One region of the Ferribacterium limneticum genome, then DNA from elsewhere that is predicted to be linked to it. Evidence: riboswitches for the same ligand, from Rfam matches in the RefSeq annotation. Region 1 holds a riboswitch; each other region holds the start of a gene.

Region 1 (2,195 bases):
GCTCCAGGTCCGCCGGGTCGCATCGGTAATGCCGGAGACCGGACCGTCGAGCGACAGGCCGACGCTGACATTGCGCGAAGTCAGGAAGTCGAGTGCCGCATCGTCGAGCAGCGTCCCATTGGTCTGCAGGCCGAAGACGAAATCGTCGGCAAAGGCATCGATGGCTTCGAAGACGGCCGGCGCATTCATCAGCGGCTCGGCACCGTGAAAAATGGCGCGCGGCTTGCGATCAGCCGGCATCACCGAACGGAAGTAATCGCGCAGCTTGGCCAGGGAATCAAGCAGCGTCTTGACCGGCATGTGGCTGCCGCCGCTGCGCTGGGTATCGGGCAGATAGCAGTAGGTGCAGTTGAGATTGCAACGCTCGGTCGGGTTCAAATAAACACCGGAAGGCTTCAGGCCGAAGCGCAGGGCATGCAGTTCCTGCGAGAACTGTTCGGCCTTGGCTGCATAGGCGGCGACCAGGACCGGGTCGCCGCCGGCCTCATGGACGCGGGTCTTGTCGACCAGCGCCCAGAAAGCCGTCTGCGGATCGGTCACCGCGGCATAGACCGGGTGGCCGATATCGACCGGCTGGAACAGCGTGCCGCGCGCGGCACGCTCGGCGATTAGCGCACTCACTTGGCCGCCTTCCGGTCCATCAGCACGTAGTGCGAGAGGCCGATGCCGTCCGGGTTGCAGCTCTTGCGAACAGCGATGGTCGGGGCCACCGGCTGCGCATGTTGGGCGGATGTCGGCTGGGTTTTAACGGTATTGGATGCGACTTGAGAAACGATCTGGGACATTGTCCACTCCTCGGGAAGACAAAAAACAAAAAGGGCCCCGGCTGAGTGCACGCTGGTCGCATGCATTCAGCCGGAGCCCTTGCCTTGGCTCCTGATTGGCATCGATTCGTCTTCTGGCTTCCGGATCAGCCGAAGCGCTGCGCCTTCCCTGCGCGGCATGCCCCGCAAGTGGCTGGTCTGGCGACCATGCAGTCTTCGTCCCCGGTTACAGCGGCGGGCCCGCCACGGATTCGCACCGTGTTCCGTATCTCGATGCCGATAGGAGGGCGGATTCTCTCAAGCCGCCGCGCCACGGGTCAATTCGTCCTAAAGGCCTAGTTCCTGCCACATCGTGTCGACACGCTTCTTGACGTCGGTATCCATCACGATGGGCCGCCCCCACTCGCGGCTGGTTTCGCCCGGCCACTTGTTGGTAGCATCCAGCCCCATCTTGGAGCCGAGGCCAGCGACCGGGCTGGCGAAATCGAGGTAGTCGATCGGCGTGTTGTCGACCAGCGTCGTGTCGCGCGTCGCGTCCATCCGCGTCGTCATCGCCCAGATCACTTCCTTCCAGTCGCGGATGTCGATGTCGTCGTCCACCACGATGATGGTCTTGGTGTACATGAACTGGCGCAGGAAGGACCAGATGCCAAACATGATGCGCTTGGCGTGGCCGGGGTAAGCCTTCTTGATGCTGACGATGGCCATCCGGTATGAGCAGCCTTCCGGCGGCAGGTAAAAATCGACGATTTCCGGATACTGTTTCTGCAGCAGTGGTACGAACACCTCGTTGAGCGCGACGCCGAGCACGGCCGGCTCATCGGGCGGCTTGCCGGTGTAGGTGCTGTGGTAGATCGGGTCGCGGCGCATGGTGATGCGCTCGATGGTGAATACCGGGAATTCGGCCTGCTCGTTGTAGTAGCCGGTGTGGTCGCCATACGGCCCTTCGAGCGCCACCTCGCCGGGATGAATGACGCCTTCGAGCACGATCTCGGCCGAGGCGGGCACCTGCAGGGTCGAGCCGAGGCATTGCGTCAGCTCGGTCTTGCCGCCGCGCAGCAGGCCGGCGAACTGGTATTCCGACAACGAATCGGGCACCGGCGTCACGGCGCCGAGAATGGTCGCCGGATCGCAGCCGAGCACGACGGCGACCGGGAACGGTTGCCCCGGATTGGCCAGTTGATGCTCGCGAAAATCCAGCGCCCCGCCGCGATGCGCCAGCCAGCGCATGATCACCTTGTTCGACCCGAGCACCTGCTGGCGGTAGATGCCGAGGTTCTGCCGGTTCTTGTGCGGGCCCTTGGTGACGACCAGGCCCCAGGTGATCAGCGGTGCGATGTCACCCGGCCAGCAGTGCTGGATCGGCAGGCGACTCAAATCGACATCCTTGCCCTCCCACACGACTTGCTGGCACGGCGCGTTCGACACCTT
Region 2 (2,195 bases), 660 kb from region 1:
TCGACGAGCCGCTATCGCATCTCGACCTCAACCACCAGATGGCCGTGCTTGAACTGTTCGCTGGCACGGCCCGCGACTGCGGCGCCGGCGTCATCATGGTGCTGCACGACCCGGCCCTGGCCCACCGCTTCTGTGACCGGGCGCTACTCGTTTTCGGCGACGGCCGCACCGAGATTGCGCCGGTCGACGACATCCTGACGGCCGAAACGCTGTCCGACCTTTACGGCTATGGCCTGCGACAAATCGAAGACCGCGGCCATCGCTGCTTTATTCCGGAATAGACAATGAGCATCACGCACGAAGAACGCATGCAGAAAAAGAAGGCCGTCATCGACAGCAAGATCGAGGCGGCACAAGAGGAACGCGGCGTGCTGGTGATCAACACCGGCAACGGCAAGGGCAAGTCGAGCGCGGCTTTCGGCGTCGTCGCCCGCGCCCTTGGCCACGGCCTGAAGGTTGGCGTCGTGCAGTTCGTCAAAGGCCGCTCGGATACGGGTGAGGAAGCCTTCTTCCGCCAGCAGGCCAACGTGCAATGGCATGTCGGCGGCGAGGGCTTCACCTGGGAAACCCAGGACAAGGACCGCGACGCCAAGGCCGCGCAGGCCGCCTGGGACATCGCCTGCGGTCATTTGAGCGATCCAGCCATCGGCCTCGTCGTCCTCGACGAAATGACCTACGCCTTCAAGTATGGCTGGCTGGATCTCGACACCGTCATCGCCAAGCTGCTCTCCCGCCCCCGGATGCAGCACGTGATCATCACCGGCCGCGCCGCCCCGCAGGCCCTGCGCGATGCCGCCGATACGGTCAGCGACATCGGCATGGAGAAACACGCCTTCCAGAGCGGCATCAAGGCCATGCCGGGATTGGAGTTCTGAACATAGCCAACGTCATAGTTATTCATTAGAATCAAATTTTTTCGGGTGCCCGCGCTTGTTTTGCAAGCAAGGGTGAAACGGGAAGCCGGTGACCTCGCAAACGCGACCATTCCGGCGCAGCCCCCGCTGCTGTAAGCCTGACGACTCCGCATCCGCCACTGTGTTCGCACGGGAAGGCGCGGGGAAGGACGATGGCGAGCCAGAAGACCGGCCCGAAAAATTCGTAGCACCATTCCCCGGGGTGACGGGAAGGCTCGTGTCGATCTGCCGCTTTTTTTGCATGCCGGCAATCCCGCCCAAACTCCCCCCGCCTTGGTGCCTGTTTTTTGTGCAGTCGTCGGGAGGTTCGCATGCACATCATGGAAGGTTTCCTGCCGGTCGAGCATGCGCTCGGCTGGACTGTCGCGTCGGCGCCATTTGTCGCCCTCGGCATTCGTTCGGTCCGTCGCCAGCTGCGCGAGCAGCCGGAACAGCGCATGCTGCTCGGCGTCGCCGCTGCTTTTTCCTTCGTCCTTTCCGCGCTCAAGCTGCCCTCGGTCACCGGCAGTTGCTCGCATCCGACCGGCGTCGGCCTCGGCACCCTGCTCTTCGGGCCGCTGGCCATGGTGCCGGTCGGTCTCGTCGTGCTGCTCTTCCAGGCCTTGCTGCTCGCCCACGGCGGGCTGACCACGCTCGGCGCCAACCTGTTTTCGATGGCCATCGTCGGCCCCTGCGCGGCCTATGGTGTTTTCCGCCTGGCCCGTGGCCTGGGGTTATCCCTCACCGCCGCCGTTTTTGCCGCCGCCTGCCTGGGTGACCTGGCCACCTACCTGACGACCAGCCTGCAGCTGGCCTGGGCTTTCCCCGACCCGTCCGGCGGCTTCACCGCCTCGCTGCTCAAGTTCGGCGCCATCTTCGCCGTCACCCAGTTGCCGCTGGCGATCAGCGAAGGCCTGCTCACCGTGCTGGTGGTCAATGCCCTGACCCGCTTCAATGCCGAGGAACTGCGCCACCTGCCGCTGTTCGCGGGGCGCGGAGCACGGCCATGAAGAAGCAGAACTGGCTGCTGATCGCCGCCGTCGTGTTGCTCACCGCCCTGCCGCTTTGGCTGGTGCCACACCTCGGCATCGGTACGGCCGCTGGACCGGATGGTCAGCCCGCAGCAACCTTTGGCGGGGCCGATGCGCAGGCGCAGCAGGCCATCGTGCAGATCGCCCCGAACTACCAGCCATGGTTCGCCCCGCTGCTCGAACCGGCCAGCGGCGAAATCGCCTCGCTGCTTTTCGCGCTGCAGGCGGCCCTCGGTGCCGGGGTGATCGGCTACTGGCTGGGTTCGGTCGT
Region 3 (2,195 bases), 660 kb from region 1:
GGTTCCCCAGGCGCCGTAATCGGCGAAAGGCCAGTACAGATCGTTGAAAGAAGGCGCCCGGAAGGCCGTGCCATAGCTGACATTGGCCCGCCAATTCTTGTCGAACTTGTAGCCGTAGGCCGCCGAGCCGGTTGCCTTGTCGCCGAACTGCGAGTTGTCGTCGTAGCGGGCATTCAATTGCAGGCGGTGGGCCTGGTAGTTGCCCAGCCAGCCAATCTGGGCAGAGTCGTTGGTGCGTGAGGTGAGTTGATAGGCTGTCGTCGCGCTGACCGTCTGGTCGAGTCGCTCGGCGCCGAGCAGGAAGGTGCCGATCCCGGTCTTCACATCGTTCTGCCAGGCATACTGCGTCTGCTCGGTCTTGTAACTGGTGTTATAGGTCCCTGTATTGCGGGAGTCGTCCACGCTTTGGCCGACGGTTAGTGTGCTCGTCCACTGCTGGGTGATCCGGTTGCGCAGGAAGGTGTTGAAGCTGGAAACTGTGAGCTGATTGCGGTCGTCCTTGCCTGCGTCGTATTTGCTTTCGCCGTCGCTGTAAAACACCTGGGCACCTGCCTCATGGCCCTTGGCAAACTCATAGGCGATACGGCCGGAGACACTGTTGTTTTCGAAACCGTCCCGATCGTTGTCCTTGCCGGTCGTGCGCAGCTTGGAGTTGAAACCCCGTGTCCGATAGGTGCTGGCATTCAGCGCATAGCGCCAGCCATCCTGGCTGCCGCTGACACCGCCGGAAGTGGAATAGGTATCGTAGCTTCCTGCGCCAGCCTCGCCAAAGAAGCGGGCGGGACCTTCGCTCTGCCGGGTGAATACCTGGACCACTCCACCGAGCGCATCGGCGCCGTAAAGCGACGAGGCCGGGCCACGAACAATTTCCACACGCTCGACCTGAGCCAGCGGAAGGCGCGACCAGCTGACATCGCCAGCCGTGACCGAGCCGACACGCATGCCGTCGATCAGCAACAGGACATGCTTGCTGTTGGTGCCGCGGAAGTACAGGCTGGTCGTCGCACCATTGCTACCGTTCGACATGAATTCGATTCCCGGTTGCCGGGCCAGCACCTCTTCCAGGGTCGATTGTCCGGCCCGCTCCAAATCCTCGCGTTCGAGGACCGTGATATCCGACAGAACTTCCGAGGCTTTCATTTCCTGTCGGGAAGCCGTGACAACGACTGGGTCGAGTGCCGCGAGGCGTTCAGCCGCATTGGCGTCGACAATGAACAAAAGGGAAATAATTGCCGCGAGCGGCTTCATACAGGATTGGGATTGCATGGACTTTCCTTTCCCGGCAGGCGTCCCCGCATGCCGGAGCAATATTGGCAAGAAAGTGCATGGGGAAAGGTCTGATCAGGGAACAGGCACCACCACCCCGTGGCACTTCCAATGGGTGTTCCAGGCCGGTATCCGGGCTCGCAAGTCTTGACGCGTCGCCTTCCCAGGTTGAAACCCAGTGGCTTGATGACGCGCCCGCACTTGCTTACCGTTGCGGGGGCAGCAGCGGAATGGTCTAGTTTGAGACGCACCGCTTTCCCGTTTAACTGCGCTTGGAGAATCCGTGCGCAGCACCTGAGACGGGGCGCATTCTACATGCATCAATGCTGCGGTGCATCAGCAAAGTGTCGGAAAATTTCTATAAACCACTTTGAGAATAAAGGCTTAGTCCTTGACCGAGCGGCGTTTTCCCCTCTATAGTTCGCGCCATGAATGTCGAACTCGAAACGCTCGAAGCCAAAATCGAACAGGTCGTTGCACTGGTACACCAGTTGCGGGCCGAGAATGAGGTTTTGAGAAACCAGATGGTCGCGGCCGAGGCTGAAAGGCTGCATCTTCGCCAGACGATGACGGTGGCTCGTGAGCGTCTGGAAGGCCTGATGGACAAGATTCCCGAGGATGCCTGAGATGAGTGGCGAACCGAATTTCCTCGACGTCAAGATCATGGGGCGCGAATACCGCGTCGCCTGCACTCCTGAAGAGCGCGATGCCCTGTTGTCGGCGGTCGATCTGGTCGACAACAAGATGCGCGACATTGCCCAGCGCACCAAGAATACTATCGCCGAGCGGGTGGCCGTGATGGCCGCGCTGAATATTGCCCATGAGCACCTTTCCGGAGATGCCGGCGCTGCGCAAAAAGAGTTTTCGGAAGCGGTTGATACTTCCGAAACGAAGCGTAGAATCGGTGACATGGGAGCACGGTTGGATGC
Region 4 (2,195 bases), 300 kb from region 1:
GTTGCCATTTTCCAGTACCGACTCGACGCCCGCCTTGGCGATGCCGGATTCGTCCAGCGTCGATGTGTCACGGGAGACAATCCAGCTGACGCGCTGTCGTGCCTCGTCAAGATGCCCGTCCTGCAAGGGTTTCGCGATGGCTTCCGCATGCTCGCACAGGCTCTGCGCACCGAGCGCGAAGTAGAGGAGAGCCACATCGACGGCGAAGGGGGCGTAGGGGCGCAACAGCCAAGCCAGTGCGACAAAGGGCAGGACGACCAGCGCCCAGGCGAACAGCCCTGGCACTAGGCGGCGGTTGTTCAGACGTTTCTCGACAGCGGCGGCCAGGTTGCCGAAACCGACCAGCGGGTGGAAATGGCGCGCTTCGCCGAGCAGGCGGTCGAGCAGCACGGCCGCCAGGGCGGCGGCCGGCATGGCGAGTGCGCCATCGAGCATCATTTCGGAAAGATGCCCCGCTGCTGGATGTCGTCCTGCATGGCGGCGACTGTGTTGGTCAGCGATTCCTGGCGTGTCACATCAGCCTGGCCCCACTGGTCGTAATAGAGCAGGTCGGCAATCGGCAGGCGGGGCAGCCAGCCAGCCTTTTCCAGTTCCGGCTTGTCGTGGAAGTGGCTGACGTAGCCGATGCACAGGTAGGCGATTGGCACGATGTCGGTCGGCATGCCCAGCGCCTGCTGCAGTTCAGGCTGGTTGAAGATGCTTACCCAGCCGACGCCCAGCCCTTCGGCACGGGCGGCCAGCCACAGGTTTTGCACGGCACAGACACTGGAGTAGAGATCCATTGTCTTGATGTGGGTGCGGCCGACGACGACCGGGCCGGTTCGCTCGCGGTCGCAGGTGATGCACAGGTTGATCGGCGATTCGACGATGCCTTCGAGCTTGAGCTGGCTGTAGATTTCCCGCTTGCCCTCGGGGAACATCATGGCCGCTTCGGCATGGGCCTTGGCGAAGATGTCGCGGACCCGCTGCTTGACCTCGGGCGAGCGGACGAGCAGGAAGTTCCACGGCTGCATGAAACCGACCGATGGCGCATGGTGGGCGGCGAGCATGACGCGGGCGAGCACCTCGTCCGGTACCCGATCGGGCAGGAACTGGCCGCGCACATCGCGGCGATTGAAGATGCTGCGATAGACGGCGGCGCGCTCGGCGTCTGAAAAAGAATGGTCAATCTGGTTTTCCATGAATTCCCCTTGTGGAAAAACGATGGCTGCCTGTCCATGCAGCCTAATTTCGTCTCCCGGCCGGTCTTCTGACTTGGATTCAACCGAACGATGCGCCTTCCCGGCCGGGTTTCCCCTCTGCCAGTGGCTTCTTGCATCGCCCGTCCTCCTCACAGCGTTGGGCACGTGGCGGAATTGCACCGCCTTCCCGATTCTCCGTTCAGCAGGCTGAACGGCACCCGGAGACACTCGCCCAAATCAAATTGGGCGGCCCCGATGGTGCCATAATTACCGACTTTTTTCACATATGCTCGCCATGCCCTGTTATTCCCTGATGGTCCAAGGCACTACCTCCGATGCCGGTAAATCGACGCTGGTCGCAGCGCTGTGCCGCATCCTGAAGCGGCGGGGCGTGCGGGTGGCGCCGTTCAAGCCGCAGAACATGGCGCTGAATTCTGCCGTGACGGTGGATGGCGGCGAGATTGGCCGGGCGCAGGCCTTGCAGGCACTGGCCTGCGGGCTTCTGCCGCATACCGACTTCAATCCGGTCTTGCTCAAACCGACCACCGACAAGAAGGCGCAGGTCATCATCCACGGCAAGGTGGCGATTGATCTCGATGCCAAGGCCTATCACGCCTACAAACCACGGGCGATGGGGGCGGTGCTGGAATCCTGGGCGCGGCTGACTGCTGAATACGAATGCGTGGTGGTCGAAGGCGCCGGTTCGCCGGCCGAGATCAACCTGCGCGACCGCGACATTGCCAACATGGGCTTTGCCGAGGCGGTCGATTGCCCGGTGATCATCGTCGCCGACATCGACCGTGGCGGTGTCTTTGCCCATCTGGTTGGCACGCTGGAATTACTGTCACCCTCCGAGCAGAACCGGGTCAAGGGTTTTGTCATCAACCGTTTTCGCGGCGATATTGCCTTGCTTGAATCGGGTCTGACCTGGCTGGAAGAGCGCACTGGCAAGCCGGTTCTGGGCGTCCTGCCCTATCTGCATGGCCTGATGCTTGATGCAGAGGACGCCATCGC

The links. A riboswitch is a leader RNA that binds a small molecule or an ion and turns the genes downstream of it on or off. The one in region 1 is predicted to bind cobalamin.
Region 2: another riboswitch for cobalamin. It lies ahead of KI617_RS19260 (energy-coupling factor ABC transporter permease); the one in region 1 lies ahead of cbpA (modified peptide precursor CbpA).
Region 3: another riboswitch for cobalamin. It lies ahead of KI617_RS19240 (TonB-dependent receptor domain-containing protein); the one in region 1 lies ahead of cbpA (modified peptide precursor CbpA).
Region 4: another riboswitch for cobalamin. It lies ahead of bluB (5,6-dimethylbenzimidazole synthase); the one in region 1 lies ahead of cbpA (modified peptide precursor CbpA).

The regions. Positions count from the first base shown of each region.
Region 1 is NZ_CP075191.1:457,361-459,555, reverse strand. It holds gene cbpB (peptide-modifying radical SAM enzyme CbpB) at 1-621, opposite strand, end outside; gene cbpA (modified peptide precursor CbpA) at 618-785, opposite strand; cobalamin riboswitch at 894-1,029, opposite strand; gene ubiD (4-hydroxy-3-polyprenylbenzoate decarboxylase) at 1,092-2,195, opposite strand, start outside.
Region 2 is NZ_CP075191.1:4,014,156-4,016,350, forward strand. It holds gene KI617_RS19250 (ABC transporter ATP-binding protein) at 1-281, shown strand, start outside; gene cobO (cob(I)yrinic acid a,c-diamide adenosyltransferase) at 285-875, shown strand; cobalamin riboswitch at 902-1,105, shown strand; gene KI617_RS19260 (energy-coupling factor ABC transporter permease) at 1,226-1,903, shown strand; gene KI617_RS19265 (energy-coupling factor ABC transporter substrate-binding protein) at 1,900-2,195, shown strand, end outside.
Region 3 is NZ_CP075191.1:4,009,921-4,012,115, reverse strand. It holds gene KI617_RS19240 (TonB-dependent receptor domain-containing protein) at 1-1,266, opposite strand, end outside; cobalamin riboswitch at 1,373-1,579, opposite strand; gene KI617_RS19235 (hypothetical protein) at 1,695-1,892, shown strand; gene KI617_RS19230 (cell division protein ZapA) at 1,894-2,195, shown strand, end outside.
Region 4 is NZ_CP075191.1:156,825-159,019, forward strand. It holds gene cbiB (adenosylcobinamide-phosphate synthase CbiB) at 1-438, opposite strand, end outside; gene bluB (5,6-dimethylbenzimidazole synthase) at 435-1,181, opposite strand; cobalamin riboswitch at 1,223-1,418, opposite strand; gene KI617_RS00765 (cobyric acid synthase) at 1,477-2,195, shown strand, end outside.